3 regions of the Nocardioides sp. NPDC047086 genome follow, and region 3 is predicted to be linked to each of the others. Evidence: riboswitches for the same ligand, from Rfam matches in the RefSeq annotation. Region 3 holds a riboswitch; each other region holds the start of a gene.
What was found. Region 3 has a riboswitch for cobalamin ahead of ABZ796_RS26645 (nitrite reductase). Riboswitches for the same ligand answer to the same signal wherever they lie in the genome.
Positions count from the first base shown of each region.

Region 1: linked by a shared signal. The riboswitch ahead of ABZ796_RS06570 (ABC transporter substrate-binding protein) and the one ahead of ABZ796_RS26645 (nitrite reductase) in region 3 are both predicted to bind cobalamin.
Region 2: linked by a shared signal. The riboswitch ahead of ABZ796_RS27305 (ribonucleotide-diphosphate reductase subunit beta) and the one ahead of ABZ796_RS26645 (nitrite reductase) in region 3 are both predicted to bind cobalamin.

Region 1 covers NZ_JBEYUV010000006.1:29,388-40,591, forward strand. Annotated here, with positions in the region: gene ABZ796_RS06540 (glycerate kinase) at 1-404, shown strand, start outside; gene rhaS (rhamnose ABC transporter substrate-binding protein) at 560-1,591, opposite strand; gene ABZ796_RS06550 (ABC transporter permease) at 1,597-2,670, opposite strand; gene ABZ796_RS06555 (ABC transporter permease) at 2,667-3,710, opposite strand; gene ABZ796_RS06560 (sugar ABC transporter ATP-binding protein) at 3,707-5,233, opposite strand; gene ABZ796_RS06565 (NAD(P)H-dependent oxidoreductase) at 5,412-6,110, shown strand; cobalamin riboswitch at 6,139-6,326, shown strand; gene ABZ796_RS06570 (ABC transporter substrate-binding protein) at 6,380-7,435, shown strand; gene ABZ796_RS06575 (iron chelate uptake ABC transporter family permease subunit) at 7,435-8,598, shown strand; gene ABZ796_RS06580 (ABC transporter ATP-binding protein) at 8,595-9,356, shown strand; gene ABZ796_RS06585 (hypothetical protein) at 9,460-9,594, shown strand; gene ABZ796_RS06590 (hypothetical protein) at 9,736-9,915, shown strand; gene ABZ796_RS06595 (glycoside hydrolase family 16 protein) at 9,931-10,797, opposite strand; gene ABZ796_RS06600 (hypothetical protein) at 10,956-11,180, shown strand; gene ABZ796_RS06605 (amino acid permease) at 11,177-11,204, shown strand, end outside.
Region 2 covers NZ_JBEYUV010000073.1:347-8,814, forward strand. Annotated here, with positions in the region: gene ABZ796_RS27300 (ribonucleotide reductase N-terminal alpha domain-containing protein) at 1-1,604, opposite strand, end outside; gene ABZ796_RS27305 (ribonucleotide-diphosphate reductase subunit beta) at 1,604-2,602, opposite strand; cobalamin riboswitch at 2,730-2,947, opposite strand; cobalamin riboswitch at 3,038-3,222, shown strand; gene ABZ796_RS27310 (iron ABC transporter permease) at 3,333-4,352, shown strand; gene ABZ796_RS27315 (ABC transporter ATP-binding protein) at 4,349-5,194, shown strand; gene ABZ796_RS27320 (ABC transporter substrate-binding protein) at 5,191-6,291, shown strand; gene ABZ796_RS27325 (CbtB-domain containing protein) at 6,445-6,660, shown strand; gene ABZ796_RS27330 (CbtA family protein) at 6,660-7,433, shown strand; gene ABZ796_RS27335 ((2Fe-2S) ferredoxin domain-containing protein) at 7,435-8,106, opposite strand; gene ABZ796_RS27340 (cobalt-precorrin-6A reductase) at 8,103-8,468, opposite strand, start outside.
Region 3 covers NZ_JBEYUV010000063.1:4,953-16,156, reverse strand. Annotated here, with positions in the region: gene ABZ796_RS26670 (aldehyde dehydrogenase (NADP(+))) at 1-1,043, shown strand, start outside; gene ABZ796_RS26665 (enolase C-terminal domain-like protein) at 1,040-2,365, shown strand; gene ABZ796_RS26660 (sulfite exporter TauE/SafE family protein) at 2,384-3,178, shown strand; gene ABZ796_RS26655 (ion transporter) at 3,381-4,205, shown strand; gene ABZ796_RS26650 (ABC transporter substrate-binding protein) at 4,191-5,357, opposite strand; cobalamin riboswitch at 5,461-5,666, shown strand; partial or broken gene ABZ796_RS26645 (nitrite reductase) at 5,722-5,913, shown strand; gene ABZ796_RS26640 (precorrin-8X methylmutase) at 6,556-7,224, shown strand; gene cobJ (precorrin-3B C(17)-methyltransferase) at 7,221-8,846, shown strand; gene cobM (precorrin-4 C(11)-methyltransferase) at 8,843-9,583, shown strand; gene bluB (5,6-dimethylbenzimidazole synthase) at 9,576-10,217, shown strand; gene cbiE (precorrin-6y C5,15-methyltransferase (decarboxylating) subunit CbiE) at 10,345-11,204, opposite strand, start outside.

The sequences.
Region 1 (11,204 bases), on a different contig from region 3:
ACCACGCCGAGATCGTCGAGGCGCCCGGCGCCGGGGCGGCCGGCGGCGTCGGGTTCGCCGCCTTCGCGGTGCTCGGCGGCCGGGTCGAGCGCGGCGTCGAGCTGCTGCTCGGCCTGGTGGGCTTCGCCGAGGCGCTCGCGAGTGCCGACCTGGTCGTCACCGGCGAAGGCTCCTTCGATCACCAGACGCTGTCCGGAAAGGCTCCGGTGGGTGTGCTCCAGGCGGCTCGGCGAGCGGGGATCCCGGCGACCGTCGTCTGCGGTCGCACCACCCTCTCCCCCGCCGATGCGGAGCACGCCGGCGCCGCCAGGGTCCACGCCCTCACCGATCTGGAGCCCGACCCCGAGCGCTGCATGCGGAACGCCGCCGAGCTGCTCGCACAGCTCGGCGGCGAACTCGTCTGAGACGTCGCTCGGTCGGGCTCGTCGATCTCGACCCGCCCGTCGTTCCGGCGAGCACGCTCGCCGGAACGGGGCTCGCTCGATCTCCCTTCGACAAGCTCAGGACATCGCCTCGCGTTGCGACCCTGCGACTCCGTCGCAGGGTCGCAGGCTCGGACTCAGAAGTCGAAGTCGTCGATGTTCGACTCGTCGAAGACTGTCGGCTCGCCCAGGACGACTACGCCGTCGGCACCTACGGTGTATTCACCCAGGTCACCGGCCTCGAAGGTGTCGCCCTCCTTGCCCTCGATGTCACCGGAGGCGAGCGCGTCGGCGGTGAAGGCGGCCAGGTAGCCGAGCTGCTCGGGGTCCCACAGCGCGAAGGCCTTGACGGTGCCGTCCTTGACGTACTCCCTCATCTGGTTCGGGGTGCCGAGACCGGTCAGCGCGACCTTGCCCTTGTACTGCGAGTCGGAGAGGTAGCGCGCAGCCGCGGCGATGCCGACCGTGGTGGGGCTGATGATGCCCTTGAGGTTCGGGTGGGACTGCAGCAGGCCCGCGGTCTTGTCGAAGGACGTCTGGTCGTCGTCGTTGCCGTAGACGGTGTCGACGAGCTTGATGTCGGGGTGGCTGGCGGCCAGCTCCTCCTCCATCAGCTTGATCCACTCGTTCTGGTTGGTGGCGTTGGCCGCCGCGGAGAGGATCGCGATCTCGCCCTTGTCGCCGATCTGCTCGGCGATCAGGTCGACCTGGCTCTTGGCGATGCCGGCGGCGTCGGCCTGGCTGACGAAGACGTCGCGGAACTGCGGCTCGGTGTCGGAGTCCATCGTGACGACCTTGGTGCCGGCGTTGCGGGCCTCGTCGAGGGCGTCGCCGATGGCGGTCGGGTCGTTGGCCGAGACGACGAGCGCGCCGGCGCGCTGCTGGGTCGCGGTGTTGATGAAGCTGACCTGGGAGTCGGGGGTCGACTCGGTCGGGCCGACCTGCTTCCACTCGGTGCCGATCTCCTCGGCGGCCTTCTTGCCACCTGTGTCGGAGGCGTCGAAGTAGGGGTTGCCGAGATTCTTCGGGATGAAGGTGATGCTGCTGGTGTCGCCGCCATCCCCGCCATCGCTGCCGCTGCCGCTCCCGCCACCGCAGGCGGACAGGGCGAGGCCGAGGGCCGCAACGATGGCGACGGCACCGCCGGCGCGTCGGAACTTGCTGGTCATGTCTCTCACTCCGATTTCTTTGAGTTCTTCGAGGATGGTTCGTCCGAGCTCTGTTGCCGGCGATAGGTGCCGACGATGCGACCGGTCCAGCCGAGGACGCTGGCCGCGATGACCGCTGCGATGAGGAGTACGCCGGTGATGATCTGGATGAGGTTGGCGCTGAGGCCGTCCAGGCGCAGCGCGCTGCCGATGGCCCCGATCAGGACGACGCCGGCGATGACCCCGGGGATCGCGCCGCGGCCACCGAAGATGGACACCCCACCGAGCAGCACGGCCGCGATGACCTGGAGCTCCATCCCGGTGGCGTTGTCGCCGCGTGCGCTCCCGTAGCGCAGCGTGAAGTAGATGCCCGCCAGCCCCGAGACCAGCCCGCTGAGCGTGAACAGGATCAGCTTCGTACGGTCGACGTTGACGCCGGAGAAGCGGGCCGCGTCCTTGCTGAGACCGGCGGCGAAGATGCCGCGCCCGAAGGGCGTGAAGTGCAGGACCACGGCGAAGATCAGGATCAGGACGACCAGCGGGATCGTCATCATCGGGATCTGGGAGTCGCCGATCCGGGCCTGGACGAGGTCGCCCCAGGCGTCGGGCCAGTCGGTGATCGCGGTGGTGCCGAGCGCGCCGACCGCGATGCCGCGGAAGAGCGCCATGGTGCCGATCGTGACGGCCAGCGAAGGCAGCCCGTAGCGGGTGACGAGCACCCCGTTGAGGGCTCCCGCGACGGCGCAGGCGAGCAGGGCGAGCACCATCGCGGCGACCATCGGGACGCCCTCACGGTGCAGCACCCCGAACAGGACGCTGGAGAGCCCGACGACGCTCGCGACCGAGAGGTCGATCTCGCCGGTGATGATGATCAGCGTCATCGGCAGCGCGATCAGCAGGATCGGCGTGATGTCGAGGACCAGGAAGTAGACCGTGATCGGGTCGGAGAAGTTGAGGATCGCGATCGAGGCGTACGTCCACACGACCACGAGCAGGGCGATGATCGCCGAGTCCCTGGTCATCAGGGTGCGCTGCCACCACGGCTTGGCGTGCGCTGCGTACGTCCTCGTCGGCGTCTTCTCAGAGGCAAGCAGACTCATGATTCTTCCCTCTCCGCGAGGAGCTTGTCGTGCTGACGGCGGGCGAAGTAGCGGTCCAGGACGATCGCGCCGATGATCAGCGCACCGACGACGGCCTGCTGCCAGAAGTCGGGGATGCCCAGGACCGGGAGCGCCCGGTTGATGGTGGTGAGGAGGTACGCCCCCAGGGCCGCCCCGAGGACCGTGCCGCTGCCGCCGAAGATGGCCACGCCACCCACGACCGCGGCGCCGACGGCCTCGAGCTCGATGCCCTGGCCGACACCGGAGCTGATGGTGCCGTAGCGGGAGACGTACAGGATCCCGGCAAGGCCGGCGAGCGCGCCCGAGGTGGCGAACGCCTGCAGGACCCGGCGCTTGTCACGCAGCCCGTAGAGGGTGGCGGCGTCGGGGTCGGAGCCGATCGCGTAGAACTCGCGGCCGACGCGGGTGGAGCGCATCAGGTAGATGGCCACGGCCAGCAGCGCGAACGAGATCCAGGCGAGGTTGGGGATGAAGAGGAACGATCCGGTGCCGAAGTCGAGCAGCCCGGGCGGGATGTCGGAGGCGTTGATCCGGTCGCTGCCGGCCCACTCGAGCATGATCCCGCGGTAGACGTAGAGCGTGCCGAGGGTGATGACCAGCGCCGGCACCTTGGCGAAGGCGACCAGCGCCCCGTTGATCAGGCCGAGCACGGCGCCCGCGGCGACGGCGATCAGGACGACCAGGATCACCGGGAGCCCGGTGTCGAGGAAGAGACGCCCGGCCAGGTAGGCCGTGAGACCGAGGGTCGAGCCGACGCTGAGGTCGACGTTGCGGGTGATGATCACCATCGCCTGGCCGATCGCCAGGCAGACGAGGATCGCGGGGGTCAGGGTGAGGTCGCGCCAGCCGTCCGTGCTGAACAGGAAGTTGGGGTTCACCGCCGTGGTCACGACGAGCAGCGCGATGAAGGCGACGGCGATGCCCGTCTCGCGCTGCTTCAGGAGCCAGGTCAGCCGGCCGGCTGCTCGGTGACGTGGCTGCGGCGCGGCCGGGGCGGGCGCGTCGAGCGTGGTGGTCATGATGCCTCGCTGACGTTCAGGGTGGTGGAGTGGTGGGCCGTCGCCGCGCGCATGACGGCCTCGGGAGTCGCGTCCTCGCGGCTCAGCTCGGCCGTCTGGTGGCCCTCGCTGAGGACGATCACCCGGTCGGCCATACCGAGCACCTCGGGGAGCTCGGAGGAGATCATCAGGATCCCGAGACCCTGCTGCGCGAGGGTCGAGAGCAGGCGGTGGACCTCGGACTTGGTGCCGACGTCGATGCCTCGGGTCGGCTCGTCGATGATCAGCACCTTGGGCCGGGTCGAGAGCCACTTGGCCAGGACGACCTTCTGCTGGTTGCCGCCCGAGAGCGTGCCGGCCAGGGTGTCGAGCGTCGCGGCCTTGACCTCGAGCCGGGCGGCCCAGTCGGCGGCCGAGCGGTTCTCGATGCCGGTGCTGATCAGCCCGGTGCGGGCGAGCCGGCCGCTCGTCGGGAGCGTGATGTTGCGCGAGATCGGCGCGTCCAGGACGAGGCCGTGCTGGCGACGGTCCTCGGGGACGAACGCCAGGCCCATCTCGATCGCCCGTCTCGGGTCACCCGCGGGGACCTGGCGACCCTCGAGGGTGACCTCGCCGCTCTCGTAGGGGTCGACGCCGAAGATCGCCTGGGCGACCTCGCTCCGTCCGGCTCCGACGAGGCCGGCCAGGCCGACGATCTCGCCTTCCCGGACGGTGAGGCTGATGTCCTGGAAGAGGCCGGTGCGGGTGAGGCCCTTGACCTCGAGCAGCGGCTTGCCGACGGTGGCCTCGAGCTTCGGGTAGAGGTCGGAGACCTCGCGCCCGACGAGCCGCTGGACGATCTGGTCCTCGGTGACCGCCGAGATGGGGTCGGTGGAGATGTAGCCGCCGTCGCGCATCACCGTGATGGTGTCGCAGAGCGCGAAGACCTCGTCGAAGCGGTGGGAGATGAAGACCACGGCGCAGCCCTGGTCGCGCAACGTGCGCGCCACGCTCATCAGCCGGTCGACCTCGTTGCCCGAGAGGGCGGCGGTCGGCTCGTCCATGATCAGGACCTTGGCGTCGAGCGAGAGCGCCTTGGCGATCTCGATCAGCTGCTGGTCGGCGATCGAGAGGCCCTCGGTGGGACGGTCGGGCTCGATCGGGACTCCGAGCCTGGCGAAGAGCTCGACGACCTCGGTGCGCATCGCGGCGCGGTCGATCCTGCCCCAGCGATTGGTCGGCTGACGTCCCATGAAGATGTTCTCGGTGACCGAGAGGTCGGGGAAGAGGGTCGGCTCCTGGTAGATGACCGCGACCCCGGCCTGCTTGGCGTCGGCAGTGTTGCGGAAGTCGACCTGTTCCCCGGCCAGCAGGTAGTCGCCGGCGTCGCGGCGGTAGAGCCCGGCGACGATCTTGACCAGGGTCGACTTCCCGGCTCCGTTCTCCCCCACGAGCGCGTGGATGGATCCGGCCTCGACCCGGAGGCTTCCGGAGCGGAGGGCGCGTACGGGGCCGAACGACTTGGCCACGTCCCGCAGCTCCAGTGCGGCGGGTGTGTCCGGCATGGGCAACTCCTCGAATTGAAAGGTTTCAAGTCTGGTTTACGCTAGTGATGGCAATCACATACGTCAACACTCTGAGGCCGCTAATTTGAGCGAGATCCGGACTTTGTCCTCAGACCGCTTCGACGCCCGTCCGCATCCAGGCGGGAATCCCACCGCGTCAGACGGCGTTCAGGACCCCATGCACGCACTCTGGGTATGGGCACATCCGCACGCGTCATCACTCAACGGACGGCTGCGCGAGATCGGCGTGAACGCGCTCGGCGCGGCGGGCTGGAGCGTCGACGAGATCGACCTCTATCGAGAAGGTTTCAATCCACTTCTGGTGGAGCAGGGCCAGGCCGACGTACGCCGCCACCAGGAGCGGCTGCGGGAGGCCGATCTGCTGGTCGTGCAGTTCCCGCTGTGGTGGTATTCGGTGCCGGCCATCCTCAAGGGCTGGATCGACCGGGTCTTCGAGTCGGGGTTCGCCTTCGACGTACCGGACCCGGAGACCGGCAAGCCGCTCAAGTACGGCAAGGGCGGCCTGGTCGGCAAGCGCGCGCTGACCGTGGTCACCGCCGGTGACCGGGCCGCGACCCTCGGGCCGCGCGGGATCAGCGGAGACATCGAGGACGTCCTGTGGCCGCTGCTGCACGGCACGTTCTGGTACACCGGGATGGACCCGCTCCGACCGCACCTGATCACCGACGCCGACACCATCGACGCCCAGGCCGTCGCGCGCGTCGAGGCCGACCTGAGCGTACGTCTCGAGGGTGTGATGACGGAGCCGCGGATCGGCTACCGGCCGATGGCCGAGGAGCACTACGACCACACGATCAGGCTCCACGCTTCGGTCGCGCCCGGGGAGGACGGGCTGAGCGCCCATCGCGAGGGCTGAGGTCGTACCCCGCCCGCGCACGGTCGCCTGCTACGGTCGTGTGGCCAGCCGCTCGGGACGTAGTCCCGGCACGGGAACCCGGTGAGAGTCCGGGACTGACGCGCAGCGGTGTGGGTGACGGACGGGACACTGTGCCACTGGGCCCTCGGGCCTGGGAAGGCGTCTCGCTCCGGTCGATCCCGAGTCCGAAGACCTGCTGGCCCTGCAGCAGACCGCTGCCGGTCAGCACGGGCGACGCGCACCAGCCCGCGACCTGCTCGAGGACCGACGTGCACCTGTCCCGCACCATCCGACCCTTCCTGGCCCGAACGTTCACCGCGAGCACCGTCCTGATGCTCGGCTCCGCGCTCGCCGGCTGCTCCGCCGACCAGCCCGCCGGCGCAGACCGGGCGGCCACCGAGGCCGCGGGCTTCCCGCTCACCCTGACCAACTGCGGGCGTGAGATCACCCTCGAGGCACCGCCCGAGCGTGTCGTCTCGCTCAACCAGGGCACCACCGAGATCCTGCTCTCGCTCGGCCTCGCCGACAAGATGGCCGGCACCGCCAACTGGACCGACCCGGTGCTCGACTCGCTCGCCGCCGACAACGAGGACGTGCCCCGGCTCGCCGAGAACGCGCCCTCCTACGAGCGCGTCCTGGAGGCCGAGCCCGACTTCGTCACCGCCTCCTTCATCAGCACGCTGGGTGAGGGCGGGGTGACCACGCCCGAGGACCTGGAGAAGCTCGGCGTGGGCTCCTACCTCTCCCCCGCCGAGTGCCTCAAGGACAACGAGGGCGACGACGACGGCACCCGCCACGATGTGCTCGAGATCGACACGATCCTCCAGGAGATCACCGACCTGGCGCGGATCTTCGGCGTCCCCGAACGGGGCGAGGAGCTCGTCGCCGACCTGACGCGCCGCCTCGAGGCCGCCGAGAGCAAGGCGCCCGACGACGAGGTGAGCGCGATGTACTGGTTCGCCAACTCCGAGTCGCCCTACCTGGCCGGCTGCTGCGGCGGCCCGGGGATCATCGGCCGCACCCTCGGCATCGAGAACGTCTTCGACGACACCACCGACGAGTGGCCGCAGATCAACTGGGAGACCGTCGCCGAGCGCAACCCCGACGTCATCGTCCTCGGCGACCTGACCCGCAAGAGCCAGACCGCCGAGACCGCCCGCGCGAAGATCGACTACCTGAAGAGCAACCCGGTGACCGCGCAGATGGACGCGGTGAAGAACGACCGCTTCGTGACCCTCTCCGGCGCCGAGCTCAACCCCTCGATCCGCACGGTCTACGCGGTGGAGAACACCGCCGACCAGCTCGCCGACCTCGGCCTCCGCTGATGTCGGTACGCCTCCCCGACCGGCCGAAGCGTCACCCCCGTCGGCCGAGGCGTCAGCCCGGTCGGCCGACCTGGCACGGCCGTGACGGCTCGGCCGACGTACGTGACGGCTCGGGCGACGGGGGTGACGGCTCGGGCGACGGGGGTGACGGCTCGGCGATCGGGGTCGCCGGGGTCCTGCTGTGCGTCGCTCCCCTGGCGGTGCTGGCCTCGGTCGCAGGTGCCATCACCGTCGGGCCCTCGGACCTGGGCGTCGCCGATGTCTACGGCGTGGTCGCCGACCGGGTGGGCCTCGGCTCCTCCGACCTCACTCTGCTGCAGCAGAGCATCGTGTGGGACCTGCGGCTGCCGCGTACGTTGCTGGCCGGGATCTGCGGGGCTGGGCTGGCCATCTGCGGGGTGATCCTGCAGTCGCTGCTGCGTAACCCGCTCGCCGACCCGTTCGTGCTCGGCATCTCCTCGGGTGCCTCCACCGGGGCGGTCGCGGTCGTCGTGCTCGGCATCGGGTCGGGCGCGATCGGCCTCTCGACCGGGGCGTTCGCGGGCGCGCTCGTCTCGTTCGCGCTGGTGCTGCTGCTCGCCTCGCTCGCCGGCGGCACCACCGACCGGCTCGTGCTCGCCGGCATCGCCGCCACCCAGCTCTTCTCCGCGCTCACCTCGTTCATCGTGTTCACCGCGGCCGACGCCGAGCAGACGCGCGGGGTGCTCTTCTGGCTGCTCGGGTCGCTCTCCTCGGCGAGTTGGACCGACGTGCTCGTCTGCGGGGTGATCGTGCTCGGCGGGCTGCTCTGCTGTGTCGCGGGCGCCGGATGGCTGGACGCGTTCGCGTTCGGCAACGACGCGGCGGCCTCGCTCGGCGTCGACGTCACCCGCATCCGGGTCGTACTCCTCGTGCTCACGGCACTGATGACGGCCGTCATCGTCTCCACGTCCGGGGCGATCGGCTTCGTCGGACTGGTGCTGCCGCACCTGGCTCGCGCGCTGGTCGGAGTCGGACACCGGCTGCTGCTCCCGGCCACCGCGCTGCTCGGCGCGATCTTCCTGATCTGGGTCGACACCGCGGCCCGGACGGTGATCGACCCCGAAGAGCTCCCGGTCGGGGTGGCCACCGCGCTGGTCGGGGTGCCGGCCTTCGCGCTGGTGCTGATGAGGGCACGCCGATGACGGCGCTCGAGGCCGGCCGGGTCCGCTGGGCACCCCGTGGCCGGATCGTCGTCGACGACGTGTCCCTCCGGGTCGAGGACGGCACCACCGTCGGGCTGCTCGGCCCCAACGGGTCCGGGAAGTCCTCACTGATCCGCATCCTCGCCGGGCTCCGGCCGCCGTCCTCCGGAGACGTAAGCCTCGACGGCCGCCCGCTCACCGGCATGTCCCGGCGCCGCCTCGCACGGCGGCTGGCGGTCGTGGAGCAGGAGCCGGCGACCAGCCAGGACCTCCGCGTCCGCGACGTCGTCGCCCTCGGCCGGGTCCCCCACCGCCCGGCCTGGGCACCCGACAGCGCCGAGGACCGAACAGTCATCGAGGAGGCCGCCGCCCACGCCGGCATCGCCGACCGCCTCGACCAGCGCTTCTCGACCCTGTCGGGCGGCGAGCGGCAACGTACGCAGATCGCGCGAGCGCTCGCCCAGGAGCCGGAGATCCTGCTCCTGGACGAGCCGACCAACCACCTCGACGTACGTCACCAGCTCGCCCTGCTCGCACTGGTCCGCCGGATGCCCACGACCTGCCTCGTCGCACTGCACGACCTCAACCTCGCCGCCACCTACTGCGACCAGGTCTTCGTGCTCTCGGAAGGCCGCGTCGTGGCCGGCGGCCCGCCCGCACAGGTGCTCACCGAGACCCTCATCTCCGAGGTCTACGGCGTGCGGGCCCGGGTGCACCACGACGACGGCGTCGTCATCCGTTTCCTCGGCCCGGCGTGATGGATAGCCGGGCCGAAGCGGCCTGCTATCGGACCGCTCCGGCAAGTACGAGAGCAAACTTCTGGTTCAGTGAGCCGAACACCGTTTCTCGGACGGAGAACCCGTGAAGACAACCGGTATCGCCGCTGCGCTGGTCACCGTCGCGCTCTTCACGACCGCGTGCGGCGGCAGCGATGACAACGGAGGCAACGCCGACCGCGACTCGTCGGGCGGCGGCGGCTTCAGCGCGACGGACTGAGCGGCGTACGACGAATGCTCCGACGCCACCTGCGAGGTACTCGTCGAGAAGGGCACCGAGATCGAGCTCGACCCGGACCTCGCCTGGGAAGGCACCCCGGGCCTGGACACCGGCGGCTGGGAACGGCTCACCGTCACCGACGTGAGCCCGACCGGCGTAGGGCTGACGCTCTCGGCAGCGGGGAACTCGAGCACCGGCGGCCTGGCCACGATCATTCCGGTCGGCGACAGCAAGGCCTACTACCTCAAGGGCATGACCGCGAAGGTTCTCGACGCCTCCGAGGAGCAGGCCGTGCTGTCGCTCAACTGGTCCGGCTCCTGAACGGAACCGGTTCGCTCAGAGCTGGGAGTCGTAGACGCGTACGTAGTCCACGACCATGCTCTGCGGGAACTGGGTCGTGCCGTCGGGGTTTCCGGGCCAGTTGCCGCCGACCGCGACGTTGAGGATGAAGAAGAACGGCTGGTCGAAGACCCAGGGGTTGGCTCCGGTGTTGGCCGTGGTGAAGGTCTGGTAGGCGACGCCGTCGACGGACCAGGTGATCGAGCCGGGCTGCCAGTCGATGGCGAAGGTGTGGAAGGTGTCGGCGAAGGACCAGCCCTGCGGGTGCATGTACTGACCGGTGATGCCGTTGCCGCCGGAGTATCCCGGACCGTGCAGGGTTCCGTGGACCAGATGGGGCTCGTAGCCGACGTTCTCCATGATGTCGATCTCACCGGCGTTCGGCCACGGCGTGTTCGGGAACTGGCCGCCCAGCATCCAGAACGCCGGCCAGATCCCCTGGCCGCGCGGGATCTGGATCCGCGCCTCCAGGCGCCCGAACTTCGGCTGCACCTTGCCCTTGGTGGTGAGCCGGGCCGAGGTATAGCCGCTCCCGCTCTGCCGGGCGGTGATGACCAGGTTGCCGTTGCCGTCGAGCGCGGAGTTGTCGCGGGAGTCGGTGTAGGTCTGCAGCTCGTTGTTGCCCCAGCCCCCGCCGCCGGTCTCGAAGTTCCAGTTGGCGCCGTTGGGGGCGCTGCCGGCGGGCCCGTCGAACTCGTCGGACCAGGTGAGGGCAGCGGCCTCGACCTCTCCGGCCCGGGTTGCACCGCCGGCCTGGGTGTCGGGCACCGCGGCCGGCGCGGCCAGCGGGGCGACCAGGACGAGAGCCAGAGCGGCGGTCGCCGTGAGTGTGGTGCGGATGGTGCGGATCCTCGAGCTACGCATCGAACGCTCCTTCATGGGGGTTAACTGTAAGGCGACCTTACTGTTATTTGCCGTTCGGTGGAACGGAAACGCCGGGCGACGTCCGGTCACCGCGAGAACACGCTCGATGCGCTCTAATTGGTCCCCGGAGCGGGGCCATCGGGGGCTCCGCAGGTGAGGTGATCGCATTGGCACGGGATCCGTACAGGCCACGGACGCCGATCATCGGCATGACGATGGTGTTCCTCGCGTTGGCGATCGTCGGGGTGACGGCGTACCTGCACCTCGGCTGGTGGTCGCTGCTCGGCTACGCCGCAGCGGCGGTCGTCGCCGTGGTCGGCGGATGGCTGCTGTTCAAGGACGTGCCCGAGCCACCGCACTCCGGACCGGGAGCGAGCCGATGACCGACACCGACGACCAGACCGGCA
Region 2 (8,468 bases), on a different contig from region 3:
ATCTTGCTGATGTACTGCGGGGTCGCGTCGGCCTGGAAGAACAGGTTGAGCGACTGGGCCTGGTCGATGTAGCCCTGCCGGTCGGAGGCCCGGGCGAGCAGGATCTCCTGGTCGATCTCGTAGCCGGTCTTGAAGACGTCCTTCTCGTGCTCATCGAGCCAGTCGACGTGCTGGACCGAGCCGCCGTTGTCGATGATGTCGGAGATGTGTGCCTGGTCGTAGACGCCACGCTCCTGCATCACCTCGACGAGGTTCTGGTTGGCCCGCGGCATCTCGCCGGCCGAGGTGGTCTGGTTCCAGACGTTGGCGACGTACGGCTCGATGCCCTGGCTCGTGCCGCCGACGATCACCGCGGTGCTCATCGTCGGCGCGATCGCCATCAGGTGGGAATTGCGCCGTCCGACGCACCACTCCGGGATGCCCGCGACCGAGCCCATCCACCGCGACGCGGCGTCGGCATGCGAGGAGATCCGCTCGAAGATGTCCTTGTTGAGCGCCGCCGCCTTGTCGGACTCGAACGGCACCCGCTGCTTCTGCAGGTAGTCGTGGTAGCCCATCACACCGAGCCCCAGGCTGCGGGCCTTCTCGGTGTAGCGCACCGCCCGCTCCAGACCCCGGATGGTGCGGGCCTTGCGCAGGAACGCCTCGGCGACCGCGTCGAGGAAGACGGTCGCGACGTACGCCGTGTCCTGGTCCTTCCACTCGTCATAGGTCGAGAGGTTCAGCGAGGAGAGCACGCAGGTGTAGGAGTGGTCCTCGTCGCTGAACAGGGTGATCTCCGAGCACAGGTTGGAGGCCTTGTTCTCCAGCCCGTTGGCCCGGTACGACTCGGTCTGGGCCGCGTTGACGGTGTCGACCTTCCAGATGTAGCCCTTGCCGAGCACCACCCGGATCTTCAGCACCCGCTGGTAGCGCTCGAGCGCGTCGCGGTCCCCGGCCAGCATCCGGTCGATGAAGGCCTGGCTGAAGATCCAGCCGATGTTCTTGTTGGCGGGCTCGCGGAAGATCAGGTCGGCGAGCTCGTAGAAGTCGGGGTGGTCCACCGGCAGGTAGCCCGCCCAGGAGCCGCGGCGGGTGGCGCCCTGGCTGATCTGGTTGGTCATCTCCACGAAGTTGCAGAAGACCGGCACCACGCCGTTGGCCTTGCCGTTGTCGCTGAACTTCGCGCCGCGAGGCCGGACGTCGCCGAGGTACGCCGAGGTCCCGAACCCGTTCTGGGAGAGGATCGCCGCCTCCTTGAGGGTCTCGTAGAAGCCCCAGACCGAGTCCTCGACGTACGAGCCCTCGCACGAGACCGGCAGACCGCGGTCGGTGCCGAGGTTGGACAGCACCGGCGTCGACGGGGAGAGCCAGCCCTTCCAGATCGCCTCGAAGAACCGCTCGGTCCACGAGACGCCGTCCTCGCGCGGGTACATCTCGTCGGCGAGGTCGCCGGCGGTGGCGGCGATGGTCTCGTAGCGCTCCCGGACGCTCTGGTCCGCGACGGTGTACTTCGCCTTGAACATGGCGTAGCCCGCCGTGGTCATGAAGGCCGGCACGGTGCCCTCGGCCTGCAGTGCCTTGCGCTCGGTGGAGAGCGCCTCCCAGTTGCTGTTGCTGCCCATTAGAAGCTGAACTCCGTCTCGCCGATGTTGCGGTTGTATTCGTTGCCGGTGACCTGGAAGAAGTCGTGGAACTGGGTGCCGTTGATGCCGTTGTAGAACCACTCGGCGATCGGGTTGACCTCGACGTCGAACAGCGGCTCCATCCGCATGTTCTGCAGCGTCATGTCGACCCGGGACTTCACGAACGCCTCCAGGTCGGCCTGGTCGATGCCGGCGATCGGACCGTGGGCGAAGAGCATCTCGACGATCCGGGCCTCGTGGACGTAGAGGTGCTCGGCCACGCTCCGGACACGGGCGAAGAGATCATCCCGCTCGGCCTCGAACTTGTCGGCGGGGACGGTGGCGGCGTACTCCTCCAGGGTGGTGTTGAAGAGCCAGGCGCCGCCGGTGGCGTGCAGGTTCTCGTCGCGGGCGGAGAAGTTGATCCCGCTGATCACGTTCTGCAGCAGGTTCTTGCCGCCGGACTGGAAGTGCTTGAGGAAGGCGAAGTTGGAGTAGAGGACGCAGTTCTCCATCAGCGTGAAGACGCTCAGCGCGTAGAGCAGGTCCTCATCGGCGATCGCGTCCCACACGAAGGCGATCCGCTCGGCCAGCACCGGGTCGTTCTTGTAGGAGTCGTAGAACTCCTCGGTGTCGATCATCAAGACCTTGTTGAGCTTCGCGTAGAACGGCGCGTGCATGTTCAGCTCGGCGAAGGAGAAGGCGTTGGTCATCATCTGGATCTCGGGCCGCGGGAACGCGTGGAAGAGCCGGTCGCCCCACACCTCGCCACCGAGGATCAGCTCGTAGATGGTGAAGAGCTTCAGCGTCGTCTTGACCGCGGCCTGCTCGGCGTCGGTCATGTTGACCAGGAAGTCCTGCTTGTCGTTCTCGACCGGGATCTCCTCGGCCGTCCAGAAGATGCTGCGCTGCTTCTTGGCCAGGTCCTCGGCCATCGGATAGTCGAAGACGTACGCCGACTTCTCGGTGCGGATCGGTAGACCCTCGGTGTCGATCATCTCATCAGCCCCCCTTTGCCCGCGGGCCCCGCGGCCCGCTCGGATGTCTCATGCATCCGTGCCGGGGCAGGAGAGGACGGCGTCGTACGCGCTCGATCCCCTGACCTTCCCTCGAGGTCGCGGACCCCACCATGAGGTGGGCACTGGCAGGTCTTCGGACTCGTGGGCGTCATCGTGCTCGGTCCTAGTGGCCGTCGCTTCCCAGGAGCCGGCTTGCTCCCAGTGCTTCGTGACGGCGGTCGTTCCCACTCACCGCTGCGGGGCAGTCCCGGACTCACACCGGGTTCCCTCTTGCCTCTCCCGCCCCGTTGCCGAGGAGGGAGAACCAGCTGCGAGGACCACTATATGCGGGAATTACACCAATGCAACTTCCTAGATGTTGTGCTTCGTCGTGTCGTCGGCAAAGTGGTCGAGACGTGCGCCGAGGGGGCGTGCTAGCCTCTGCGCCGAGTCGAACGCATCCTGATGGATGCCAGGGAACTCCGGTGTGAATCCGGGACTGGCGCGCAGCGGTGAGGGCGACGGCGACGCTAGGTAGCCACTGGGGACCGACTCCCTGGGAAGGCAGCGTCGCCGGTTGAACCCGAGTCCGAAAACCTGTCGGCTCAGATGTTCGTCATGGCCCTCGCGACCAGGGTCCAGAGGACCTGAGAGGCCGACCTGCGTGCTGACGCCGAGCCGTGAGACCCCGACCCTGATTTCACGCCCTGCCCGAGCCGGGAGACGACGGGTGCCGTTCGTGCCGCTGGTCGTCGGGCTGCTGCTCGCCTCGGCGCTCAGCGCTGTCGTGTCCGTGGCCTTCGGCTCCGAGCGGATCCCTGTCGGCGAGATCGTCGCGACCGTCGCCGACCGGCTCCGCGGTGAGGTGCCGGGGAGGTGGGACGTGATCGTGTGGGAGCTGCGCGTGCCGAGAGCCCTGATGGCGCTCGCGGTGGGCGCGGGCCTGGCCGTCGCCGGTGCCGGCATGCAGACGCTGGTCCGCAACCCGCTCGCCGACCCGTTCCTGCTCGGGATCAGCTCCGGTGCCTCGGTAGGAGCGACGGCGGCGATCACCACAGGTGCGCTGGCCGGTCTCGGCACCTATGCGGTCTCCGGCGGCGCGCTGGCCGGAGCGGTCGGCTCGGCGATGCTGGTCTGGCTGGTGGCCACCGCGCAGGGCGGGTTGACCCCGATCCGGTTGGTGCTCTCCGGGGTCGTGCTCTCCTCCGGCCTCTCCGCGATCGCCTCGTTCCTGGTCTTCATGAGCGACGATCCCCGTGCGGCCGACTCGGTGATGTTCTGGATGCTGGGCAGCGTCGGCGGCGCCAGCTGGGAGAAGCTGTGGCTGCCTGCGGCCCTCAGCCTCGTCCTGGGTCTCGGGATGCTGGCCCTGCACCGCTGGCTGGACGCTCTCGCCGCAGGCCCGGAGACCGCTTCCGCGCTCGGCGTGAACGTCGCGGCGCTGCGTACGACTCTCTTCGTCGCTCTGGCGGTGCTCGTCGGGGTCCTGGTCGCGGTCAGCGGTGGGATCGGGTTCGTCGGGCTGATCGTGCCGCACGCGGCCCGGCTGCTCGTGGGAGCGCGGCACCGGGTGGTGCTCCCGGTCGCGGCCCTGGGCGGTGGGGTGTTCCTGCTGTGGGTCGACGTGCTCGCCCGGCTGGTGGCGCGCCCGCAGGAGATCCCGTTGGGGGTGGTCACCGGGGTCGTCGGGGCGCCGCTGTTCCTCCTGCTGCTGGGCCGTGGCGGCTACCGCTTCGGCAGCGACCGATGAACGCCCCCGGGCCCCGGCCCGCGCTGCGGCTGTGCGGGGTCGCAGCCCGGCTGGGCCAGCGCGACGTACTTCACGACGTCGACCTGGAGGTGCCCGTCGGCACCCGCCTCGGGATCGTGGGCGTGAACGGTGTGGGAAAGTCGACCCTGCTGCGGATCCTCGCCGGAGTGCTGCGGCCGAGTGCCGGGCACGCCTACCTCGACGATGACTCCGGCGACCTCCGTGAGAGCGCCCGGATCAGCTCGCGCGAACGCGCCCGCCGGCTGGCGTACGTCCCCCAGGAAGAGGTCGCCTCCGCGGAGCTGCTCGTCGGTGAGATGGTCGCGCTGGGCCGGGTGCCACGCACCCGGCCGTGGTCCCGGGGCGGACCCCGGGAGCGCGAGATCGTGCGCGCGGCCCTCGATGCCGTCGGTCTGGCTGACCGCATCGACGATCCGTGCGACCGCCTCTCCGGCGGCGAGCGGCGCCGGGCGGTGATGGCCCGCGGCCTCGCGCAGGAGTGCCCGGTGATGCTGCTGGACGAACCCACCAACCATCTCGACGTCGCCTGGCAGCTGCGGCTGCTCCGGACCGTCGCCGAGCGGGCCGAGACGCTGGTCGCGACCATCCACGACCTCGACCTGGCGCTTCGCTCCTTCGACCGGCTCGCGGTCCTCGGGCGGCCGGCGGGCAGCGAGCCGGACAGCGGTCCGGCGACCGTCGTGGCCCATGGGCCGCCGGCCGAGGTGCTCGACACGATCCGGGTCGAGCACCACTTCGGCGTCGGCTCCGTCCAGGTGCCGCATCCAGATCTGGACCAGCCCCATCTGCTCATCCATCCCCGGAAGGACCGCTCGGCATGACCCATCCCATCACCAGACCCGTACGTCACCCCGGACTCGCCTGCCTCGCCGCGCTCGCGCTCGGCACCACGATCCTCACTGCCTGCGGGGCGGAGGAGACGGCCGCTGATGGCGCCTCCGGGCAGGGCGCGATCACCGTCGAGAACTGCGGCGAGAAGCTCACGGTCGACGAGCCGGTCACCGAGCTGTACGCCTACGACGGCGGGATCATCTCCATCGCCCTGGCCGTCGGTGCCCGCGAGGAGCTCGTCGCCGTGACCGGCCTGGCTCGGGACCAGCAGCTGCTCGAGCTCGCCTACCCCGAGGACCGGGTCGACGAGCTCCAGATCGTCGGTGATGACCACCCGACGCTGGAGACGGTCCTGGCGCTCGACCCGCAGATGATGTTCGCGGGCTGGGGCTACGGGTTCAGCGAGTCGCGCAACCTCGTGCCGGAGATGGTGCAGGAGCGGGGCATCGAGACCTACCTGCTCAGTGAGACCTGCCGGCAGGAGGACGGTGACCGGGGCACCATGGAGGCCTGGACGGCGCTGCGTACCGACCTGCTCAACATCGGCGAGCTGACCGGCCACGACCAGACCGCGAAGGAGGTCGTGGCCGACATCGACCAGCGCCGCGAGGCCCTGGAGAGCGCTCCGAAGCCCGAGAAGGAGCCGACCGCGTTCCTCTTCGACTCCGGCACCGACGCGATCTTCACCTCCGGCTCCTTCGGTGGCCCCCAGGCGATCTTCGACACCGCAGAGGTGACCAACGCGACCGCTGATGTCGAGGACACCTGGACGGAGGTCGGCTGGGAGCGATTCGCCGCCGCGAAGCCCGACATCATCTACTTCGTGGACTACCCCGGTCAGTCCTACGAGGAGAAGGTCAAGGTCCTGAAGGCCAACCCGGCCTCCCGTGACCTTCCCGCCGTCAAGGAGAACAGGTTCGTGAACCTGCCCTACGCGATGTGGGTATCCGGCCCGCTCAACATCGACGCCGCCGAGTGGGTCCGGAGCTCGCTGGAGCACTTCGGCCTCGCCCCCGAGTCCGGGATCGAACCAGCGCTCGACATCACCGATCTCACCAACCTCGACGGCAACCAGTGGCTCCGCTGAGATCCCGCTATAGTGCTCGGAACGGACATGAGGAAGCCGGTGGAACTCCGGCACAGTCGCGCTACTGTGACATCGCCTTGCGGCGGTGGAGTCAGACCCGAGTGTCCGTCCAACCCCAACGAACAGGGACGCAGGTATCCCTGAGGAGGACATATGTCGCAGCACGCTGTGGCGCCCGTCGTCGGCGCCGACCTTCCCACCATCCCGCTCCGTGAGCTCGCCCCGTGGGCGCTCTTCTTCGGTCTGCTCGGTCTCCTGGTGCTCTTCTTCATCAGCGCCGACCAGGGAGCGGTCTCGATCCCGTCCGGCACGCTCGTCCACGAGTGGGTCCACGACGGTCGCCACCTGCTCGGCTACCCCTGCCACTGATGAGCCCGCGTGCATTTCTCGTACGCGGCCTGTTAGCTGGACTCCTCGCCGGAGTCGCCACCTTCCTGGTGGCGTACTCCGTCGGTGAGCCGCAGGTCGGTGCTGCCATCGCGCTGGAGGAGGGCGGCGACGGGCACTCGCACTCGCACGCCGCCGAGGGTGCCGAGGGAGGTGAGGAGGCCGCCGAGGTCTCCCGCACCAACCAGAGCACCTGGGGGCTGCTGACCGGCACCCTCGCGGTCGGCGTCGCGCTCGGCGGCATCGTCGGGCTGGTCGCTGCCGCGACGCTGGGTCGTCTGGGACGGCTCACGCCAGGCCAGTCGACGGCGCTCGTCACCCTGATCGGGTTCGTGGCGGTCGCGCTGGTGCCGTTCCTCAAGTACCCGGCGACCCCACCGGCGGTCGGCAGCGGCGACACCATCGGCGTCCGCACCGCGGTCTACTTCGCCTTCCAGGCCCTCTCGGTCGTGGCGGCGGTGGCCGTGACGTACGCCGCCGTGCGGCTGCGCGGACGGTTCGGCACCTACCTCGCCGTCGTCGGCGCGATCGCGGCCTACCTGGTCGTGATGGTCGTCGCCGGACAGCTGTTCACGACGGTCAACGAGGTCGGGGACTTCCCGGCCGACACGCTGTGGTTCTTCCGTCGCGCCTCGCTGATCACGCTCGCCACGATGTGGGGCGTGCTCGGAGTGGCACTGACCGGCCTGGTGATCAGGCTGTACGCGGCGGAGCGCGCCGTCGCGGAGCGCAAGGCCCTGGCCGCCAGCCTGTGAGCTAGCGGGGGAGGCGGTAGGCCTCCACCGGACGGCCGTCGGCCAGGTGATCACGCACGATCACCCGGGCGGCGGCCGCTTCCACGTGGCCGTACCAGACGTCGTCGGGCTGGACGCTGAGCACCGGCGCCTGGTTGCACGGGAACTGGCAGCCGGTGTGGGTGATCAGCAGGTCGTCGTCACCGAGCCCGGCCTCCATCGCGCTCAGGATCACGGCCCGCGCGGTCTCCTCGGAGCCCTTCGCGGTGCAGCGCGGGCCGCGGCAGATCAGGACCTGGCGTACGTGGTCGGGGACCCGCTCCCACGCGGGCGAGGTCAGCCCGGGCTCGGTGCCGGTGACCGGCCGGGTCTCGGTCAACACCTCGGCGAGCTCGTCGCGCGTGGTCGCCAGGCCGGTCGCCACCTGGATCGTGGGACGCTCGCCCGCGCGCTCACGCCACCAGTGCGCCGCGATCCGGCGGAGCCAGGAGTGGCCGGGGGCTAGCGGGCCGAGGCTGACACCGGCCAGGGTGATGGCCCGGGCGCCGGAGTCGGCGATGCGAGTCAGCTCGGCGGAGAGCGAGGGATCGCCCATCTGCAGGAACGCCAGGCTCGCGTCGAGCTCGGCGGCCCAGCCGAGCAGGTCCTGGCGCCGGTCGACGTCGGTCACCGACATCCCGACGACCACCCTCATCCGAGGCTCCGCACCCAGGAGACAGCGTCGGCGACGTCGTCGACCGTGCGGACGCCGTCGGCGCCGGCCGGGCGGCGTACGACCACGACCTTCACGCCGAGATCGGCGGCCGCGGCCATCTTGGGCCAGGTGTAGGTGCCGCCGGAGTCCTTGGTGATGAGCACGTCGGTCCCGTGCTCGCGCATCAGCGCGAGCTCGCCCTCGATCTCGTAGGGGCCCCGGCTGGTCAGCAGCGTCCAGGGCTCGGGCAGGTCGAGGTCGGGCCGGTCGACCACACGGGCGAGAGCCGCGTGGCCGGCCAGCGCCGGGACGAACCGGGCGAGCTCCTGGCGCCCGACCGTGATGAAGGGACGCCGCCCGAG
Region 3 (11,204 bases):
GCTGCCCCGTGGTCGTCAAGGGCCACCCGGCGCACCCGCTCACCGGCTACCTGGTCGCGCAGGCGATCACCCGCGCCGTCGAGAAGGCGGGGCTGCACGCCGGCACCTTCTCCTTCCTCCTCGACACCGGCGTCAAGGGCGGCATCGAGCTCGGCCAGGCCCTCGTGGTCGACCCGCGGATCAAGGCTGTCGGCTTCACCGGCTCCCGCGGTGGCGGGCTGGCGATCGCCGCGGCCGCCGCGGCCCGGCCCGAACCCATCCCGGTCTACGCCGAGATGTCCTCGATCAACCCTGTCGTCGTCCTCCCCGGGGCGCTCGAGGGTGACGTCGAGGCGCTCGCCACGGCGTACGTCGGCTCGCTGACCCTCGGCTCCGGACAGTTCTGCACCAACCCCGGGCTGCTCTTCCTCCCGAGGAGCGAGGCGGGAGACGCCTTCCTGGCCGCTGCCGGGCGGGCCACCGCCGAGGCCATCGGCGCGACCATGCTCACGACCGGGATCGCCCGGGCCTACGAGGCGGGCACCGAGAAGCTCCGGGCCACCGACGGTGTGACCGTCGTCGGTGAGGGCACCGCGGGCGACACCGACGCCCCCGCGCCCCAGATCGTCGAGGCCGCCCGTCTCGCCGGTGTGACCGACGAGGTCTTCGGCGCCTCCGGCGTCGTGGTCCGCTACGACACCGTCGGGGACCTGCTGCCCAGCCTGGACTCCCTCGAGGGCCAGCTCACCGCGACGGTCCACGCCACCGACACCGACAACGAGGCTGCCGCCCAGGTCGTCTCCGCCCTCGAGCTCAAGGCGGGCCGGATCCTCTTCAACGGCTGGCCCACGGGCGTCGAGGTCGGCCACGCGATGGTCCACGGCGGTCCGTTCCCGGCCACCTCCGACTCCCGCTCCACCTCGGTCGGCAGCCTCGCGATCGAGCGCTTCCAGCGGCCGGTCGCCTACCAGGACGTACCTGCCGCGCTCCTCCCGGAGGCCGTCCGCGACGACAACCCGTGGCACCTCGCCCGCCGGATCGACGGAGAGCTGCAGCTGCCATGAGCACCACGACCATCGCAAAGGTCGAGGTCGTCCCGGTCGCCGGCCACGACTCGATGCTGCTCAACCTCAGCGGCGCGCACGCGCCGTTCTTCACCCGCAACATCGCGATCCTCACCGACTCCGAGGGCCGCGAGGGTGTCGGCGAGGTCCCCGGCGGCGAGCCGATCCGTCGCACCATCGAAGAGGCCGCCGAGCTGCTCGTGGGGCAGCCGGTCACCCGCTACCGCAGCCTGCTTCGCCAGGTCTCGGACACGTTCGCCGACCGCGACGCCGGCGGCCGCGGAGCCCAGACCTTCGACCTGCGTACGACCGTCCACGCCGTCACCGCGCTGGAGTCCGCGCTCCTCGATCTCGCCGGTCAGGCCCAGGGTGTGCCGGTCGCCGAGCTGCTCGGTGACGGCCAGCAGCGCGACAGCGTGCCGATGCTCGGCTACCTCTTCTACGTCGGCGACCCCGACAAGACCGACCTGCCCTACCTGCGGGAGGCGGGCGCCACCGATGAATGGGACCGCGTCCGGCGGGAGGTCGCGCTGACCCCCGAGGCGGTCGTACGTCTCGCCGAGGCCGCCCAGGCCCGCTACGGCTTCCACGACTTCAAGCTCAAGGGCGGTGTCCTCGCCGGTGAGGAGGAGGTCGCCGCGGTGACCGCCCTCCACGAGCGTTTCCCCGACGCCCGGATCACCCTGGACCCCAACGGCGGCTGGCTGCTCGCCGACGCCGTCCGGCTGCTCGGAGGCAAGGACGACATGCTCGCGTACGCCGAGGATCCCTGCGGTGCCGAGGGCGGCTACTCGGGCCGCGAGATCATGGCCGAGTTCAAGCGCGCCACCGGGCTGCGCACCGCGACCAACATGATCGCCACCGACTGGCGCCAGATGGCGCACGCGATCCGTACCAACGCCGTCGACATCCCCCTCGCGGACCCGCACTTCTGGACCATGTCCGGCTCGGTCCGCGTCGCCCAGATGTGCCACGACTTCGGGCTGACCTGGGGCTCCCACTCCAACAACCACTTCGACGTCTCGCTGGCCATGTTCACCCACGTCGGCGCCGCCGCACCGGGGGAGATCACCGCGCTGGACACCCACTGGATCTGGCAGGACGGCCAGGGCCTGACCGAGTCGCCGCTGGAGATCCGCGACGGCGCCGTCGCCGTGTCGACCGCACCGGGGCTCGGGATCCGGCTCGACCGCGACCGGGTCGCGGCCGCGCACGAGCTCTACCTCGAGCACGGGCTCGGCGTACGCGACGACGGCGTCGCCATGCAGTACCTGGTGCCGGAGTGGACCTTCGACCCCAAGCGCCCGTGCCTGGTCCGATGACCGCCCGGTGAGCGCCGAGTGAGCGCCGAGCTCGGCTGGCTCCTGCTCGCCGGCATCGGTGCGGGACTGACCGGCTCGGTGGCCGGCTTGGCCTCGCTGGTCAGCTACCCCTCCCTGTTGGCCGCGGGGCTGCCGCCGGTCGTCGCCAACGTCACCAACACGGTGGCCATGTTCGGCGTCACCGGCGGCACCGTCGCCGGTTCACGGCGCGAGCTGCGCGGCCAGGGCAGAAGGATCGCCTGGCTGGCCCTGGCCTCCTTCCTCGGCGGCGGGCTGGGCGCGGCCCTGCTGCTCACCACGCCGGCCGAGGCGTTCGAGACGGTGGTGCCCTGGCTGGTCGGAGCCGGGGCGGTGCTCCTGCTGCTCCGCGACCGGATCCGGGCCTGGGCGGCCGCCCGCGCAGCCGCGCGGCCGCCACGGCAGGGCCCACGACCGGACGGCGAGGAGCGACGTACGCTGGCCCGAGGGTTCGGCTGGGGCGCCGTCGTGTTCGTGCTCGGCATCTACGGCGGCTACTTCGGCGCCGGCGTCGGGATCATCGCGCTGGCCGTCCTCGTGCTCGAGCGTACCGAGGCCCTGGCGATCACCAACGCGGTCAAGAACGTCGCCACCGGCGTGGCCAACGGCACCGCCGCGATCGCGTACGTCTTCTTCGCCCCCGTGAGCTGGCCGGCCGCGATCGCCCTCGGAGCGGGTGCCGTGATCGGCGGCTTCCTGGGACCGGCGATCGTCCGGGTCGCCCCCGAGCGCCCGCTGCGCTGGCTGGTCGGCCTCGCCGGCCTGGGCCTCGCGCTCCACCTCGCCACAACCTGAACCCCCGCTGGCCGAGCCGATTCCCCCCGTCGGCTCGAGACCAACACGGTCCCGTCGAGCGCGACAGGGGGACTGTGTTGGTCTCGACACGCCTTCGCCTAGTGGCTCCGGCGGCTCGACCAGCGGGGGAGCGGTGAGGACGGGGTGATCCGGCCGATAGGCTCCGGCCGCTGTCACGGGTCAACAGGAGGACGAAGCGAACATGGGTTCGAGCATCACCACAGTGCGCGGCCGGGTGCGTGCGCTGGTCGACAACGACACGTTCCAGAAGATCATCATCGGGGTGATCATCCTCAACGCGGTGGTCCTCGGTGTCGAGACGATGGTCCCCGAACACCTCGCCCACGAGCTGGCGCTGCTCGACAGCGTGCTCCTCGGGGTCTTCGTCGTCGAGCTGGTGCTGCGGCTGGCGGCGTACGGCCCCAGGTTCTTCCTCGACCCGTGGAACATCTTCGACACCGTGATCGTCGCGATCGCGCTGGTGCCGGCGACCGGACCGATGTCGGTGCTGCGGGCGCTGCGGATCCTGCGCGTGCTGCGCCTGGTCAACTCGGTCCCTTCCATGCGTCGCGTCGTCGACGGCCTGATCAACGCGGTGCCGGGGATGGGCGCGGTCGCGGGGCTGCTGGTGCTGATGATGTACGTCGCGGTGGTCATCTCGACCAACCTCTACGGCTCGATCGCGCCGGAGTACTTCGGCGACCTCGGCACCAGTGCGTTCACGCTGTTCCAGACCATGACCGGGGAGGCCTGGCCCGACATCGCCCGCGAGGTGATGGCCGAGGACCCCTCCGCCTGGATCTTCTTCGTGGTCTTCATCCTGGTGATGACCTTCGCGGTCCTCAACCTCTTCCTCGCCGTGGTCGTCTCCGGCATGGAGAGCGTCGAGTCCCTCGCCGAGCACGAGGAGGAGTCCGACGCCGAGATGATGGCCGTCCTCACCTCGCTGCGCGAGGACCTCACCGCCGTACGCGAGGAGCTGGCCCTCACCCGGGCCGAGCTGCGGTCGGACTCAGCTGCCCGCTGAGGCGATCTCCCGCAGCACCACGTTGCGGGGGCCGTCGGGAGTGCCCTTGACGACCCGCAGGAAGTAGGGCTGTTCGGGGTTGTGGTTGGGGTCGAAGGACCAGTTCCCGCGGGGGCTGACGATGGTGCCGACCGACCCGAGGGAGTCGGCGATCTCGTTGCGGTCGACGTCGTCGGAGAGGCCGAGCGCCTTGTCGAGCGCGGCCGCGGCGTCGTAGGCCTGCACCGAGTAGACCGTCGGGGTGGAGTCGTACGCCTTGCGGTAGTCCTTCACGAAAGCGTCGTTCATCAGCGAGTCCATCGCGTCGCTGTAGTGCAGCGCGGTCCGCACACCGGATGCGGCGCCGCCTAGCGCGGACAGCACGTCGCCCTCGGTGAGGAAGCCCGGGCCGTAGAGCCGGGTGCTCCTGGCCAGCCCGGACTCGCGGTACTGCTTCACGAACGCCTCCGCCTCCTTCCCGGCATAGGCGGCGAAGATCGCGTCCGCGCCCGACTCCTTCACCTTGTCGAAGAGCCCCGACCACTCCTCGGTCTCGCCCGCCGCGGTGTAGCTCTGACCTGCCACGTTGCTGCCGGACGCCTCGAGGGAGATCATGAAGCTGTCGGAGAACTCGTGACCGGTCGCGTCGTCGGAGCCGATGACGTACGCCGAGCCCCGGTCTGTCCCCTGGGCGACCGCCTTCCCGAGCGCGCTGCCCACGCCCGCGTTGGTCGAGGACGTACGCCACAGGTAGTCGGATCCGTCGGCGAGGTCGTCGGCACCGGCGCCGGTGACGATCAGCGGCGTCTCGCTGTTCTTCGCGACGTCCTTGGCCGCCAGCGCCGTCTCCGAGCCCACCAGCCCGACGACCGCGTGGACCTCCTCGTCCTCGATCAGCCGGCGCACCGCGGCGAGGCCGGTCTCGACCCGGTCGCCCTCGTCGGCCTCAACGACGTCGATCAGCCGGCCGCCGAGCTTCCCGTCGTGCTGCTCGAGGTAGAGGTCGAAGCCCCGGGACATGTCGGTGCCGATCGACGCGTAGACGCCGGAGGTGGGCACCACCAGGCCGATCGAGACCCTCTCCTCCGAGGCCGTGGCGCAGGCCGTCGGGCCGAGCGCGAGCGCCGAGATGGTCGCGAGCACGAGCAGTTGACGCCGAGCCGAGCCGGTCACGGGGGACTCCATCTGTGGAAAGACGGGTGGGAGGTTCCGAGTAGGCGAACACTGGCACAAACCGTGGCCGCGGGGTGAGCAATTCGGTGCCGTGTCCGCAAGTGGGTAGTCTCGCCCTGCCAGTCGTACTCCATGCCTGATGGGGTCAGGGAACCCGGTGAGAGTCCGGGACTGACGCGCAGCGGTGAGGATGACGGGCGGAACACGCCCTCTCTCCGGCGAGGGCAGCCACTGGAGCCTGGCTCCGGGAAGGCGTCCCGCACCGATCGATTCCGAGTCCGAAGACCTGCTGGCTCTGGCGGCGCCCGCCGCCAGGTCACCACGTGCCCCGCGCAAGGGCACATGACGCAGAGCAGGTGTCCCGATGTCGCGAGTCCGAACCGACCGATGCCCCGGAGTCGGTCGTCCGTGGGCGGCCGAGGACGGCCTGCTGGTGCGGCTGCGCCTGATCGGCGGGTCCGTCTCGTCCGCCGCGCTGCTCTCCCTGATCTCCGTGGCGGAGACCTACGGCGACGGGCGGATCCACCTCACCGGTCGCGCCAACCTGCAGGTGCGCGGCCTGCCCGCCGTCGACGGTGCCCGCTCTGGAGACAACCTGCCCGGTGAGGTGCTCACCGCGCTGAAGGCGACCGGCCTGGTGCCGGCGCAGACCCACGAGCTCGTACGCAACGTGATGGTCTCCCCGCAGACCGGGCTCGCCGGGGGACGGGCCGACCTGCGTGGCGTCGCGGCGTCGCTGGACCGGCTGCTGTGCGCCTCGCCGCAGCTGGCCGCGCTGCCGGGGCGGTTCCTCTTCGTGCTCGACGACGGTCGCGGCGACCTGGTCTCGCGGGCGTGCGACCTCGGGCTGGTGGCGCTCTCGGCGGCCGAGGGTCAGCTGCGCGTCGGTGACTCGTGGGGGCCGGTCGTGCCGCTCGCCGAGGCCGCGCCCCGGCTGGTCGCGCTCGCCTCCCGCTTCCTGGACGTACGCGGCTCGGGGCCGTCGGCGGCCTGGCACGTCACCGAGCTCGACGGCCCGCTCGTCGAGCCGGTGGCGGCCGATGCTCGGGTGCCGGCTGCGGCCGAGGAGCTCGGGTTCGGCGAGGTGCCCGGGGGTGAGCACGTCGCCGCCGTCGACGGAGCCTTGGACCGGGCGGCCGTCGAGGCGCTGGCGGAGCGGGGCCCGGCGCTCGTGGTGACACCGTGGCGCGGCGTACTCGTGCCGTCGCCGAAGGCACGCCCGACCCGTCGCTACGACTACATCGACCAGGGGCCGGCGATCTACGTCGACTCCTTCGCGACCATCCGGCGCGAGGCCGACCTTTCCGCGGTGCCGGCCGACGCCGAGCGGCTCGCGGTGCGGATGATCCACGGCAGCGGCCAGGTCGACCTCGCCTCCGACCTGGTCATCCACCCCGGCCTGGTGAAGGCCGCGCGAGGCGCGCTGGAGGCCGGGGCGCCGATCCTGTGCGACGCGACGATGGTCGCCACCGGGGTCACCCGCAGCCGGCTCCCGCGCGAGAACGAGGTGCTCTGCATGCTCGGCGACGACCGGGTCCCGGCGCTGGCCCGGGCCTGGGGGACGACCCGCACCGCCGCCGCGCTGTCGCTGTGGGAGCCCTACCTGGAGGGGGCCGTGGTCGCCATCGGCAACGCCCCGACGGCGCTGTTCCACCTGCTCGAGATGATCCTCGACGGCGGCCCCCGGCCGGCCGCGATCGTCGGCTGCCCGGTCGGCTTCATCGGCGCCGCCGAGTCCAAGGAGGCGCTCGCCTCGTTCGCCGCCGACCACGGGATCGACATCCCCTTCGTCACCGTCCGGGGCCGCCGTGGCGGCTCCGCGATGACCTCCTCCGCACTCAACGCACTCGCCCAGGAGCAGGAATGAGCACTCCGATCCGTGGGAGCTTCACCGTCGTCGGCATCGGCCCGGGCGACCCCGAGCTGATCACCCTCAAGGCCGCCCGGCTGATCGGCGCGGCGCCGGTGATCGCCTACCACGCCGGGGTGCGCAAGCAGTCCCACGCCCGCCGGATCGCGTCCTCGCTGATCCCGGCCGGTGCGGTGGAGGAGGAGCTGCGCTACCCGGTCACGACGGGGACCACAACCCACCCGGGCGGGTACGTCGGGGCGATGGCGGAGTTCTACGAGTCCTGCGCGGTGCGGCTCTCGGCCCATCTCAACGCCGGCCGTGACGTGGTCCTGCTCGCCGAGGGCGACCCGCTCTTCTACGGCTCCTCGATGTACCTCCACGACCGGTTCAAGGAGGTCTACGAGACCTCCGTCGTGCCGGGCGTCCCCGCCTTCGCCGCCGCCACCGCCGCCGTCTCGACGCCGCTGGTGCGTCAGACCGACGTCCTCACGGTGCTGCCGGGCACGCTGCCCGAGCCCGAGCTCGCCCGTCGGCTGGCCGACACCGAGGCCGCCATCATCATGAAGCTCGGCCGGACCTTCCCGGCGGTTCGTTCCGCGCTCGAGGCCGCTGGGCGGCTCGAGGGTGCCTGGTACGTCGAGCGGGCCTCGCAGCCCGAGGAGCGCTGGCTGCCGGTGGCGGACGTGGACCCAGCCTCGGTTCCCTACTTCTCGCTCATCGTCGTCCCCGGCGACACCGCCCCCGCGCCGCACGCTGGTCGAGCCTCCACCCCCGTCGGTCGAGCCGGAGTCGTGAGGAACGAGCGACTCCGTGTCGAGACCAACACGGTCGAATCGAGCGCGTCGGGGGACCGTGTTGGTTTCGACACGCTCGCTGGCGCTCGCGGCTCAACCAGCGGTGGCGGTGGCGGGGAGGTGCTCGTCGTCGGGCTGGGGCCGGGGCCCGACGGGTGGCTGACGCCCGAGGTCTCGGCCGCGCTGGCCGAGGTCGGACACGTCGTCGGCTACGCGCCCTACGTCAACCGGGTGCCGCAGCGCGCCGGGATGCAGCGGCATGCGTCGGGCAACACGGTCGAGGTCGACCGGGCTCGGCACGCCCTGGACCTGGCGCTTGCGGGGGAGCGGGTCGCCGTCGTCTCCGGCGGTGACGCCGGTGTCTTCGGGATGGCCTCCGCGGTGTTCGAGGCCGCCGAGGACCCGGCCTACGCGGGCGTACGCGTCCGGGTGCTGCCCGGGGTCAGCGCCGTCCAGGCTGTGGCCGCGCGTGCGGGCGCGCCGGTCGGTGCCGACTTCGCGGTGATGTCTCTCTCCGACCGGCTCAAGCCGTGGTCCGTCGTCGAGGACCGGCTGCGCGCGGTCGCCGCCGCCGACCTGGTGCTGGCCATCTACAACCCCGCCTCCCGCTCGCGCACCGAGCAGATCGGACTGGCTCGTGACGTACTCCTCGAGCAGCGCAAGCCCGACACCGTCGTGGTCGTCGGCCGCGACGTCGGGCGGGCCGAGGAGTCGCTGACGGTGACCACGCTCGGTGATCTCGACGCGGCCTCCATCGACATGAAGTGCCTGGTCATCGTGGGGGCGAGCTCGACGCGGGCGACCGCGGCGGGGCAGGTCTGGACGCCGAGGTATGTCCGATGACCGTCCACTTCGTAGGAGCCGGGCCCGGCGCCGCCGACCTGCTGACCGTACGCGCGACGAGGATGCTCGCGGCCGCCGACGTGGTGCTCTATCCCGGCACCTACCTCGACCCCGAGGTGCTGGGGCACTGCAGCCCCGAGGCCCAGCTGGTCGACACCCAGAAGCTCGATCTGGACCAGATCGTCGGCGAGATCGTCGCCGCCCATCGTGGGGGCAAGCAGGTCGTACGCCTCGTCTCCGGCGACCCCTCGGTCTACTCGGCGGTCGCGGAGCAGACACGGCGGCTCGATGCGGCCGAGGTGCCGTGGGACGTGACCCCCGGGGTGCCCGCCTATGCGGCCGCGGCCGCGCTGGTGGGGCGGGAGCTGACCGTTCCGCTGGTGGCGCAGTCGGTCGTCCTCACCCGGACCCAGGCACGGTCGACGGCCATGCCGGAGGGGGAGTCCCTCGCCGCGTACGCCGCGACCGGCGCCACGCTCGTGCTCCACCTGGCGATCCGGCGCACCCGCGAGCTGATGGCCGAGCTGTTGCCCTACTACGGCCCGGAGTGCCCGGTCGTGGTCGTCTACCGTGCCAGCCAGCCCGCGGAGCGGGTGCTGCGTGGAACGGTGGCGACGATCGCCGACGCGGTCGAGGACGCGGGGCTGCGGCAGGCGGCCGTCATCCTCGCCGGGCCCGCGCTGGCCCGCGACGGGGGTGAGTCGTTCCTCTACGACGCCGCTCGGGTGCGTGCCTGATGGAGCTCTGCGCCTGATGGACCTCTATGACGCGATCAACCGCCGCCGCGACACCCGCGCGGAGTTCACCGGCGAGCCGATCCCACCCGACGTCCTCGAGCGGGTCCTCTCGGCAGCCCACGCCGCCCCGAGCGTCGGGATGTCGCAGCCGTGGGACTTCGTGCTCGTACGCGACGCCGACCGCCTCGACCGCTTCCACGCCCACGTCGCGAGCGAACGGGAGACCTTCGCCGCCACCCTGTCCGGCGAGCGGGCCGAGACCTTCTCCCGGATCAAGATCGAGGGCATCCGCGAGTCCGGGCTGGGCATCGTGGTCGGCTACGACCCGACCCGCGGCGGCCCCAACGTCCTCGGCCGCCATGCCATCGCCGACGCGGGCCTCTACTCGGTCGTCTGCGCCATCCAGAACCTCTGGCTCGCCGCCACCGCCGAGGGCCTCGGCGTCGGCTGGGTCAGCTTCTACCGCGAGGAGTTCCTGCGCGACCTGGTCGGGATGCCCGAGGGCGTACGTCCTGTCGCCTGGCTCTGCGTCGGCCCTGTGGCCGACCTTCCCGACACCCCGGACCTGGAGCGCTTCGGCTGGCGCCACCGCTCACCGCTCTCGACGGTGGTCCACGAGGAGAAGTTCGGGTAGTCCGTCAGAATCGGCGGGTGAAGAAGTACATCCTCTTCGATCAGAGCTGAAGCGCATCGTCCTCGCATGAGATGCGGAGCTTTTACTAGACGATGACACCTTGTGAACTAGGTGGATTCACCAGGTGTCATCGTCTAGTAAAAGGCGCGCTGTAGGACCACTGCACCACCGTGCGCTGAGGGGCCCAGCCGCGGAAGGTGCCGATGGCGTCGACGGACTCGACCGAGATCCGGGTCAGCTCGCCGCCGAGTTCGGCATGCTGTCGCGCCAGGAGTTGCTCGGTCTCCAGGGTGACGCCGTGGACCACGAGCCGGCCGCCGGGGCGGAGGGCGGTGAGGCAGGTGTCGAGCACGCCGGGGCGGGTCGCGCCGCCGCCGATGAAGATCGCGTCGGGTGCCGGGAGATCGCCCAACGCATCGGGGGCTCGGCCCTCGACGACATTCAGCCCGGGGACGCCGAGACGGGCCGCGTTGCGGGCGATCCGGGCGGCGCGCTCGGGGGAGGCCTCGACCGCGGTCGTGGTGCACGACGGGTGCGCGCGCATCCACTCGATCCCGATCGACCCGGCACCGGCGCCGACATCCCACAGGTGCGCGCCAGGTGTGGGCGCCAGTCGGGCCAGGGCCGAGGCCCGCAGGTCGCGCTTGGTCAGCTGGCCGTCGTTCTCGAAGGCGTCGTCGGGAAGGCCGGCGGTCCAGCCGAAGAGGGGCGCGCCGACGCACTCGATCGCCACGATGTTGAGCCGCGGCGACTCCCCGTTCCACACCGAAGCGGTCGCGGACCGAGCGCTCTCGGTCTCCGCCCCGAGGTCGCCCAGCACGGTCATCGCGGACTCTCCGAAACCGGCTGAGACCAGCAGGTCCGCGATCGACGCGGGGGTCGACTCGTCGGAGGAGAGTGCCAGGATCCGGCGGCCGGGTGCGAGCTCGCGGGCGACCAGCGACACGTCGCGGCCGACCAGGCTGACGGCCACGCACGACTCGGCCG